3 regions of the Massilia sp. IC2-476 genome follow, and region 1 is predicted to be linked to each of the others. Evidence: predicted binding sites of a transcription regulator. Region 1 holds the regulator's gene; each other region holds the start of a gene.

Region 1 (3,259 bases):
GTAACAGCTTCGTACAAATGCAAAAAGGGCGTCCCCTCAGACGCCCTTGCTGTGTTTGCGGTCGCCCGTTGATTACGCGGCGGCGGCTTCTCCGTTGTCCGGAAGGCGCTTGTGCGCCACGTGGTTATGGTCTTGCAGCATGGATTTGTGTTTCAGAACCTGCCTGTCCAGTCTGTCCATCAGGGTGTCGATGGCCGCGTAGAGATCCTGTGCAGCGCTTGCGACGTGGAGGATCTTGCCCGATACCTGGAGGTTGATCTCGGCTTTCTGCCGTTTTTCTTTTTCAGTGAGGTTATCGATGGCGAGGAACACGTGGGTGTCGATCACGTGGTCGAAATGGCGGGTGATGCGCTCGAGCTTATTCTGAACGTATTCACGGATGGCGGGGGTGACTTCGAGGTGGTGGCCGCTGATGGTGAGGTTCATACACACTCCTTGGGAAGGTGCCCTGCCCGCCCCACAAGGTTGAAGTGGGCAGATGCTTTACAGGGATTTGCGGAGGCTGACGGGCGGAATCTTGAGCGCTTCACGGTACTTGGCGACCGTGCGGCGGGCAATGACCATACCTTGTTCCCCGAGCATCTCCGCGATCTTGCTGTCGGATAGAGGATTCCTAGGGTCTTCTGCTCCTGTCAATTGCGCGATGAGCGCGCGGATCGCCGTCGAGGAGGCTTCTCCCCCCGCTTCGGTGGCGACATGGCTTCCGAAGAAGTACTTCAGCTCAAACATGCCGTGCGGGGTCAGCATGTATTTCTGCGTGGTTACACGAGAGATGGTGCTCTCGTGTAGGCCTAGTGTATCAGCTATCTCACGCAAAACAAGAGGGCGCATGGCAACCGCGCCGTGGCTGAAAAAGTTGCGCTGGCGCTCCACAATTGCCTCTGCGACACGCAGGATCGTGTCGAAGCGCTGGCGCATATTCTTGATCAGCCACTTGGCTTCCTGCAGCTGCGCGCCCATCTGGCTTTCGCTCCTGCCCTGCTTGAGCAGGTTGGCGTACAGCGTGTTCACGCGCAGCTTGGGCATCACGTCGGGATTGAGCGCCACCGCCCAGCCGCTCTTGGCGCGGCGCACGATCACGTCCGGCACCACGTAGTCCGAGGTGTTCGATGCGAAGGCCGCACCCGGGTGCGGATTGCAGCGGCGCACCACGGCCTGCACTTCGCGCAGGTCTTCGTCGTCGCAGTCGAGCGCCTTTTTCAGCTTGCTGTATTCGCGCTGCGCGAACCAGCTCAGGTAACCCTCGACGATCTGCAGGGCCAGGCGCCGCGTCACCAGCGGCACGCCCGCCATGCGGCGGATCTGCAGCGCCAGGCATTCGGCCGCGCTGCGCGCGCCGACGCCGATCGGGTCGAGGCTCTGCACCAGCGCCAGCGCGCAGCGCAGTTCGTCCATCTCGATGTCCAGCTCGCCCGGCAGGCGCGCGTGGATCTCGTCGAGCGGCTCTTCCAGGTAGCCGTTGTCGTCGAGGGCGTCGATCACCAGCTCGGCCAGGGCCCGGTCGCGCGCGCTGCAGCCGGTCAGGCGGATCTGTTCGGCCAGGTGTTCGCGCAGCGTGATGCCGTCGGCTTCCAGTTGCGGGCGGCCGTCCTCGTCGTCGCCGCTGCGTGCGCCGCCGCCTTCACCGCCCCAGTCGGCGTCGGCCTCGCCGCCCCCACTGTCGGCGCCGTCCTCCATGCTCTCGCCTTCCGGCTTCGCGCCCTCCTGCGCTTCCTGTCCCGGGGCGGGCGCCTCGCCGTTCGCCGGCGCGTTGTTGATGGCGCCGTCGGCCAGCAGCCGCACCGAGCGGTCGAGCGGGTCGTCGAGCCGCTCCAGCAGCGGATTGTCGTGCAGGATCTGCTCGATCTCCTGGTGCAGTTCGAGCGTGGACAGCTGCAGCAGGCGGATCGACTGCTGCAGTTGCGGCGTCAGCGCCAGGTGCTGCGAAGTGCGTAGCTGGAGACTCTGCTTCATCGTTACATTCTGAAGTGCTCGCCCAGATACACGCGGCGCACCGATTCGTTGGCGATGATGTCGTCGGGGCGGCCGGATGCCAGCACGGCGCCCTGGTTGATGATGTAGGCGCGGTCGCAGATGCCGAGGGTCTCGCGCACGTTGTGGTCGGTGATCAGGACGCCGATGTTGCGCTCTTTCAGGAAGCGCACGATGCGCTGGATCTCGATCACCGCGATCGGGTCCACGCCGGCGAAGGGTTCGTCGAGCAGCACGAAGCGCGGATTGGTCGCCAGTGCGCGCGCGATCTCCACGCGGCGCCGCTCGCCGCCCGACAGCGACAGCGCCGGGTTCTCGCGCAGCTTCTCGATCTGCAGTTCGGCTAGCAGGGTGTCGAGGCGCTCGTTGATCTGGTCCTTCGAGAGCGGCTTGCCGTCCACGCGCTGCAGTTCCAGCACGGCGCGGATGTTCTCTTCCACCGTCAGCCGGCGGAACACCGAGGCTTCCTGCGGCAGGTAGGACAGGCCCAGCACCGCGCGCCGGTGGATCGGCAGGTTCGAGATGTCGGTGCCGTTGATGTCGATGGTGCCGGCGTCCGACGGCACCAGGCCGACGATCATGTAGAAGGAGGTGGTCTTGCCGGCGCCGTTGGGACCCAGCAGGCCGACCACTTCGCCGCAGTCCACCTGCAGCGACACGTCGCGCACCACCAGGCGCTTGCCGTAGCTCTTCTGCAGGCCCTTGACCACCAGGGTGCTGCAGGTATCAAGCGCCGTGGCCGGCGTGCCTGCCGTCATGGTGGCCGTCATTGCTTGGCGCCTTCGCTGGTGGTGCGCTTGGGCGCCAGGATCAGGGTGCCGCGGCCGCCGCCGACCTTGCTGGCGCCGCTGGCGTCGTTGCGCACGGTCGCCACTTCGCGCCGGTTGTCGTAGGAGATGAAGGGCCCCTGGATTTCATTGGTCATGCGGCCGTTCTCCAGCTCGCGCACTTCGGCGTTGGAGAACAGCTTCACCAGCTCGGCGCGCTCGTCGTACTCGATGCGCTGGGCCTGGCCCTCGACCCACAGGTCGGGACCGCCATCGCGCTTCTGGCGGAAGGTCGCAATCTTGCCGTTGTTGGCGGTGAGGGTCACGCTCATGTAGCCTTCCGGCGTTTCCTTGACCAGGGCGCGGTCGGACTTCAGCACCAGCGTGCCGCGCGTGAGCACGACGTTGCCGGTCAGGATGCGGGTCTGGGTGACCTCGTCGACATCGAGAGTGTCGAAGTTGATCACGGCCTGCTTGAGCGAATCGGCACGCTCGGCCGAGGCGCCGAAGGCGATCAGGCT
Region 2 (3,259 bases), on a different contig from region 1:
TGCACGACCTGCGCCGCAAGCTGGTCATGACCAATCCCACGCTGGCGGCCTGGTTCAGCGAGAAGCCGCCCGTGGTCGAACACGCGCACCCGACGCGCGTGCACGTGGTGCGCAAAGCGGAATTAGGCAGCGATATTAACTAGCTTGGTGGTGTGGTTGCGGAAGCTGTGCACCACCATGTTCGGCGAGGCCGGCACATCCATTCCCGCCAGCATGTCGTGCATCATCGCCACCGCCAGCGCCGCTACCGTGAAGCTGCCCACCGCGATCTGCGATGCCGGGCAGGGACGGCCGTCTTCCATGATGGTCAGGGCCTTGGCCACCTGCTCCACCACCTGGCGGTCGAGGTGGGCGCCGATGCGGCCCATGATCTTGCCGAACACGTTCGCATAGCTGGCATCGCCCTCGCCCTGGGCGTGCTGGACGTCGTGCGCGATGACGTCGGCCAGCGAAGCGCTGGTGCCGGCCGGGAAATACAGCACGCCGGCGCCGAAGCCGATCGACAGCGCGGTGAACACCGCCTTCTTCTGCTCGCGCGCATTGGTATGCAGGGCCAGGATGGCTTCCAGGTCGAGGAAGTCGATGGTGTCGAAGATGATGTCGACGCTGCCGACCAGCTGCTGGGCGTTGGTGGCGTCGAGGTTGGCCTGCACCGCTTCCACTTTCGCTTCCGGATTGATGCGCAGGATGTGCTTCTTCAGCGCCTGTACCTTCGGGCTGCCGATATCGTCGAAGTCATAGAACTGGCGGTTCAGGTTATGCGCGTCGACGGTATCGCCATCGATCAGGATGAACTCGGAAAAACCCATGCGCGCCGCGCAGATGGCGGTCGATGCACCCAGGCCGCAACCGGCAATCAGAAGGCGCGTGCTGCGGATCTTTGCCTGGGTCTCGCTCGAGACATAGCCATTGTTACGGGTGGTAAAAGTATCGTAGTCGAAAGCATTGGTCATGGAAGCCCCTGTAGAGAATGCCGGGGTGCTACGCGCGCCGCCGGTTTGCTATTAACGCTAGGCATCTTGCCATTTTTCGGGCACAGCAGCCAGCTTTTCCGGCGCTCCCGGCCGTTCTGTCGGCATTACTTACAACGGCATGCGAGGCGGCCGCGGAATATGCACAGCAAATAAACAAAAGACCGGAAGCAGGCCCGAATATTTCTTCCAATGCAATCTTTTTTTTACTATATCGTTTCCTTTTGTTAACTAACCCTCTTGAGCCTGTCGGTTTACTTTACAGCGCGCTTCACGTGGGGACATGCATATTTAGCTGATCCGGTAGATATCCCTAAGAATCAAGTACTTACCGAGGGTTTTTGACGGCTGGCACACCCCTTGCTTAATATCCATTGTCGCTCCCCGAAGCAATACACCAACACTCTGGAGATTAGAATGAAACTGAAACACCTGATTACGTCGCTGGCCCTGGGTTTCGCTGCAATCTCGGCATCGGCAACTCCGCTGGACGCACTGACCGGCAACCTGAACATCAAACTGACCGGCCTGACCACCGAATCGAACCGTAGCGCCGGCAGCAACGAAAGCACCTGGGGCGTCGGTAACATCACCTCGATCAGCGGTACCGGCGGCCAGCAGTGGTACGCAGGCGCATCGGATGGTTCCTACCTGTACTACATGATCTACGGTATCGCCGACCAGAACATCGTCTTCGATTCGACCACCGGCAAGTTCAGCATCTATAACATCGGCGCCACCGGCGGCGCAGGCGATGGCCAGATCCACCTGGACATCTACCGTTCGAACGTCAACCTGCTGGAACTGACCTCGAACTACAACGCTTCGCCAAGCCAGCGTACCGGTTTCGACAGCTTCTCGCTGTTCGCCGGCATGGAAAAATACCTGGAAGTCGTGTTCGGCACCGGCAAGCAGCTGGTTGACGTCGAAGGCGGCACCAACCCGAACGCCGACGAACGCCTGGCCACCCTGACCCAGACCGCTACCTCGGCAACCCTGCCGGCAGCCGGCGAAGGCCAGTTCTTCGGCGACGTCGTGGGCGGCACCGCTGCTGCACAGTGGAACACCAACGGCCAGTTCGGTCACGACCTGGACGGCAAGTTCACCCTGAGCACCAACGGCGCGAACTTTGGTTCGGGCACCTGCTCGCCGGCAGAAGTGGCCAACAACACCTGCTTCACCGGCCTGATCAACGACCCGATCCGCGCCAACAAGGTTCCGGAACCAGGTTCGCTGGCTCTGCTGGGCCTGGGCTTCGCCGGTCTGGCTGGCCTGCGCCGCCGCAAGGCAGCCAAGTAATTCAGCTGCAGCATTCCCGCCTCGCGGCGGGATGCCAAAGCAAAGACAAAGGGCGGAACCCGCAAGGGTTCCGCCCTTTGTCGCATCAGGATTCAGGCGGTGCGCCCGGATTCCTGGATGGCGCCGCCCAGCTGGCCGATCAGCTCGGTCGCGGCACTGACGATCTGCGGCGCGGCAAAGCCGGCGCGGGTCATCTCTTTATAGAAGGAACGCGCCAGGATACGCGCCACGTCTTCCGGATTCTGGTAGGCGGTGGCGTCGGCGCCGCTTTGCTGCGCTTCGCGCACCAGCGCCATCTGGGCAAAGCGCGAGGCCAGCAGGCCCTGCAGCTGGATGGTCTGCACCGATTTGCCGATGAACAGCGCGGTCACCTCGAGCAGCTGGAGTTCGGTCTCGCTGAAGGCAACCCCGGTGACGTTCAGTACGCCCACGATGCGCCCGTCGATGCGCACCGGCGCTGACATCAGGGCCGGCACCGCGGCGCGCCGGCGCCGGGCCAGGCTGGCGAATTCGGAGCGGGCGATGTCTTCCACCAGCAGCGCGCGGCCGCTGGCCAGCACCCGGCCGCAGATCCCCTCGCCGCTGCCGACCAGGGCGTCGGCGGCATCCGGCGGCATGTCGCCGGCGCTGGCGCAGACCCGCATGCGCAGGTCGTCCGGTGCGTCGCTGCTGAGCAGCATGACCGAGCAGCTGGTCGCGCCGACCAGGCGCCGCGCCAGCTCGGCATGGCTGACGAGGTTGTCGTCGAGGGAGCCGCTGGCCAGCAAGTCCTGCACATCCTGCAAGCGCAACAGGTGCTTCGCATCATTGTTCATGGATCGCCTTTCCAGGGTCAACGCGCTGCCGGCAGAAGCCGCCTGTTGATGATAGGTTAATTCAATCCTTGCAACAAGTCAGATCGCCTGCGCCGGCTCATCCTGCGTGCGCGGTGATAGGACGGCCTTGTGGAACAGGTGGCGCGCCAGCATCAGCGGTGGCATGCGCAGCCA
Region 3 (3,259 bases), on a different contig from region 1:
GACCATAGTCTCACCACGTCCCGGTTCAACTTGTTCAGGCGGTGGAAGCTGCCGAAGGTGATGTAGCCATTGCTCAGGGCTGGCAGCGGGTTGACCGGCGGCGCATGGGTGGCGGAAGTGAAAGGCGCACCCAGCGGCAGGCACACGATCTTTTCACTGAACTGGCTCTCGAAGCGGTCTATGGGAGTCGCGAACTGGTCGCACAGCACATAGTCCATCGCTTCCAGGCCCGTGGTCCCGGCATAGCCGATCCAGGTGCACTGGATCGGCGCCGGCTTGCGCGCGAACAGGGTCAGGCGGTTGAGCGCCGAGTGACCGGCCAGGTCGACCAGGATGTCGATCTCGTCTTCGCGGATCAGGCGTTCTGCCGCTTCGTCGTCCATTCGCGCGATCTGGCGCCAGCCGGCCGCGCATTCGCGCAGCTGGGCCGACATCACATCCTCGATCGTATTGTTATAGTAGGCGTACAGGGCCACGCTCTCGCTGTCCTTGAACGCTTCGAACACGGGGGCGATGAAATTGGTCACCGCGTGGTCATACAGGTCGCCCGAGACGATACCGACGCGCAGGCGCCGCCGCGGGTCGCGGCCGTTCGGGTGCGGCTGGCGCAGCGCGCGCAGCGGCGCCTCCCAGCGCTCTGCAAAAGCCAGGTGTTCGCGGGTCAGCTCCTCGGCGTCCATGCAGCAGTGGCTCAGGATGAACAGCATCACGCTGTGGGCCGCCGCCGACGGGGCCCGCTCGAGGGCCTGGCGCGCCAGCTGCAGCGCGAGCTCCCATTCGCCCATGCTGAAGCAGGCGCCCAGCAGGCCGTACATGGCCTGGGTATCGTCGGGCGTCAGTTCCAGCGCACGCCGCATCTGGCTTGCTGCGCCGGCCAGGTCGCCGGACTGGCGCATCGCGCCGCCCAGTTCGACGAGGATCTCGGTGTTGTCCGGAGACAGTTCCAGCAGGCGCGTCAGGCAGGCAACGGCCTCCTTGTGCAGCTTCTGCGTGCGGCAGCTGCGCCCCAGCTGGAGCAGGGCGCCGGCGTGTGTCGGCTGCATCTCGAGCACGGTACGGAAGCAGGCTGAAGCGTCGGCGTGGCGCCCCAGGATGACCAGCAGGAGCCCGAGGTCGTAGCGCGCGTCCACCAGCGTAGGGTCGAGCTGGACGATCCGGGCGAACACCGTGGCCGCTTCTTCGGTATGTTCCAGTTTGTGCAGGGTATTGCCCAGGCTGAGCAGTACGGACACATTATCGGGAGCCAGTCCGGCGGCGCGCCGCGCTGGCGCTTCCGCCTCGGGCGCGCGGCCCAGGCGCAGCAGCGCATCGGCCAAGCCCTGCTGCAGGTCGATGCCGTTCTCGAAACGCAGGGCGGCGCGGTAGGCGGCCACCGCTTCTTCGAAACGTCCGAGTTCGAACAGGGCGGCTGCCAGCACGCCCTGCAGCCCGCGCACTTTCTGGTTCAGTTCGAGGGCGCGGCGCAGGCTGACGACACCCTGTTCGAGCTGGCGCGCCCTGAGCAGCCCCAGGCCGAGCAAGGCGTGGGCATTGGCGTCGCGCGGGTTGCGGCGCACGGCGCGGCGGTGCTGGTCGAGCGGATCCGGGGTGGCCGGTTGGACGTGGAGATTCATGACAGTCGAGATTTCTGTGCGGAAAGTACCCGCGATTGTAAATCGCCCCGCTGTGCAATGGTTTGGGATTGTTGCGTCCAACCCGAAAAAATTTTGTCGGGAAACTTTACAAGCCTCCTGTACGGTGCCAGGAAACTCCTCAAGTATCAAACACTTGCATTATTGGCATAAAAATTGCTTTTGATCATTTATTTGAATCGAATAACGGGAATGCCATGAAACTGTTCGCTCGTAGTGCTGCCGCCCTGTGTGTCCTGTTTTGCGCAAGCCAGGCCCAGGCCTTGCCGAGCGCAGGCTGGCGCACCACCGACAATCACGTGTACGGCAACACGGTCAGCTTCGACAATGTGGGCCAGCTGGCCGTCGATACCCTCGTCACCGAGCAGTTCGCGGGGCAGGGCCTGCACTTTTCCGGGTCGATCCGCGCCAACGGTTGCGGCTACGACAGCTGGAACCACTACAGTATGCGCGGCAATAGCCTGGGTACGTTCGGACCTGCTTGCCAGACCAACAGCGTCGACGACGCGTTCCGCCTGCGCTTCGACCGCACAATCTCCACCCTGGCCTTCGACGCTTTCCTGGCCGATAACCTGCGCATCGCCACCCTCGACCTGTACCTGAAGGGCAGCCTGGTGACCAGCTTCTCGATGCCGACGCTGTCCTACGATGGGCTGGTGATGGGTGGCCTGGCCACGATCGACGGCCGCCAGTTCGGCAACACCCTGGTCAGCCGCGCCGGCATCCTGCGCATCGAGGGCGCGCTGTTCGACGAGATCCGCTTCGCGGAACACGCGGGTGACGACCAGTTCGGCCACTTGATCCTCGACAACCTGCGCTTCGACACCGCGGCCGAGGTGCCGGAACCGGCCAGCCTCGGCCTGCTCGCGCTGGGCCTGGCCGGCCTGGGCGCACTGCGCCGCAGGAGCAAGGGCGACGCCCGGCCCTGAGCCATCGCCTGCGCATGATCTTTGCTATCATGCGCCTTTCGCATTCCCTCCGATAAGCTAGTGAAACCTGATGCACACAAGGGGCGCCGCCTGTCGGTCGCCCCGATGATGGACTGGACCGACCGCCACTGCCGCGTGTTCCACCGCCAGATCACCCGCCACACCTGGCTGTACACCGAAATGGTCACCACCGGCGCCCTGGTCTACGGCGATGTCGAGCGCCACCTGCGCTACGACGCGGTCGAGCACCCGGTGGCGCTGCAGCTGGGCGGCAGCGACCCGGCCGACCTGGCGAAAAGCGCGAAGCTGGGCGAACAGTATGGCTACGACGAGATCAACCTGAACTGCGGCTGCCCGTCAGAGCGGGTGCAGAAGGGCGCTTTCGGCGCCTGCCTGATGGGCGAGCCGCAGCTGGTGGCCGACTGCGTCAAGGCGATGCGCGACGCGGTCTCGATCGACGTCACCGTCAAGCACCGCATCGGCATCGACTACAACGAGGAATACGGTTTCGTGCGCGACTTCATCGGCACCATTGCCGATGCCGGCTGCCGCACCTTCATCGTGCACGCCCGCAATGCGGTGCTGAAGGGCCTGTCGCCCAAGGAAAACCGCGAGATCCCGCCGCTGCGCTACGAGGTGGCCTACCAGCTCAAGCGCGAGTTCCCGGAGCTGGAGATCATCATCAACGGCGGCATCAAG

Evidence for each region. Region 1 encodes sigma-54, which starts transcription at its own class of promoters, with help from an activator protein. Its sites were predicted from a motif close to TGGCANGNAANCTGCTTT; they were not measured.
Region 2: the regulator sigma-54 is predicted to act here: its motif matches at 1,321-1,338, upstream of LK539_RS14150 (PEP-CTERM sorting domain-containing protein).
Region 3: the regulator sigma-54 is predicted to act here: its motif matches at 1,777-1,794, upstream of LK539_RS07510 (VPLPA-CTERM sorting domain-containing protein).

The regions. Positions count from the first base shown of each region.
Region 1 is NZ_JAJFER010000008.1:48,914-52,172, reverse strand. It holds gene hpf (ribosome hibernation-promoting factor, HPF/YfiA family) at 73-426, opposite strand; gene LK539_RS19415 (RNA polymerase factor sigma-54) at 484-1,953, opposite strand; gene lptB (LPS export ABC transporter ATP-binding protein) at 1,956-2,741, opposite strand; gene lptA (lipopolysaccharide transport periplasmic protein LptA) at 2,738-3,259, opposite strand, start outside.
Region 2 is NZ_JAJFER010000004.1:477,054-480,312, reverse strand. It holds gene LK539_RS14160 (PEP-CTERM/exosortase system-associated acyltransferase) at 1-143, shown strand, start outside; gene LK539_RS14155 (ThiF family adenylyltransferase) at 123-953, opposite strand; gene LK539_RS14150 (PEP-CTERM sorting domain-containing protein) at 1,389-2,270, shown strand; gene LK539_RS14145 (GAF domain-containing protein) at 2,363-3,085, opposite strand; gene LK539_RS14140 (nucleotidyltransferase family protein) at 3,164-3,259, opposite strand, start outside.
Region 3 is NZ_JAJFER010000002.1:593,148-596,406, forward strand. It holds gene LK539_RS07505 (glycosyltransferase family 41 protein) at 1-1,613, opposite strand, end outside; gene LK539_RS07510 (VPLPA-CTERM sorting domain-containing protein) at 1,829-2,560, shown strand; gene dusA (tRNA dihydrouridine(20/20a) synthase DusA) at 2,666-3,259, shown strand, end outside.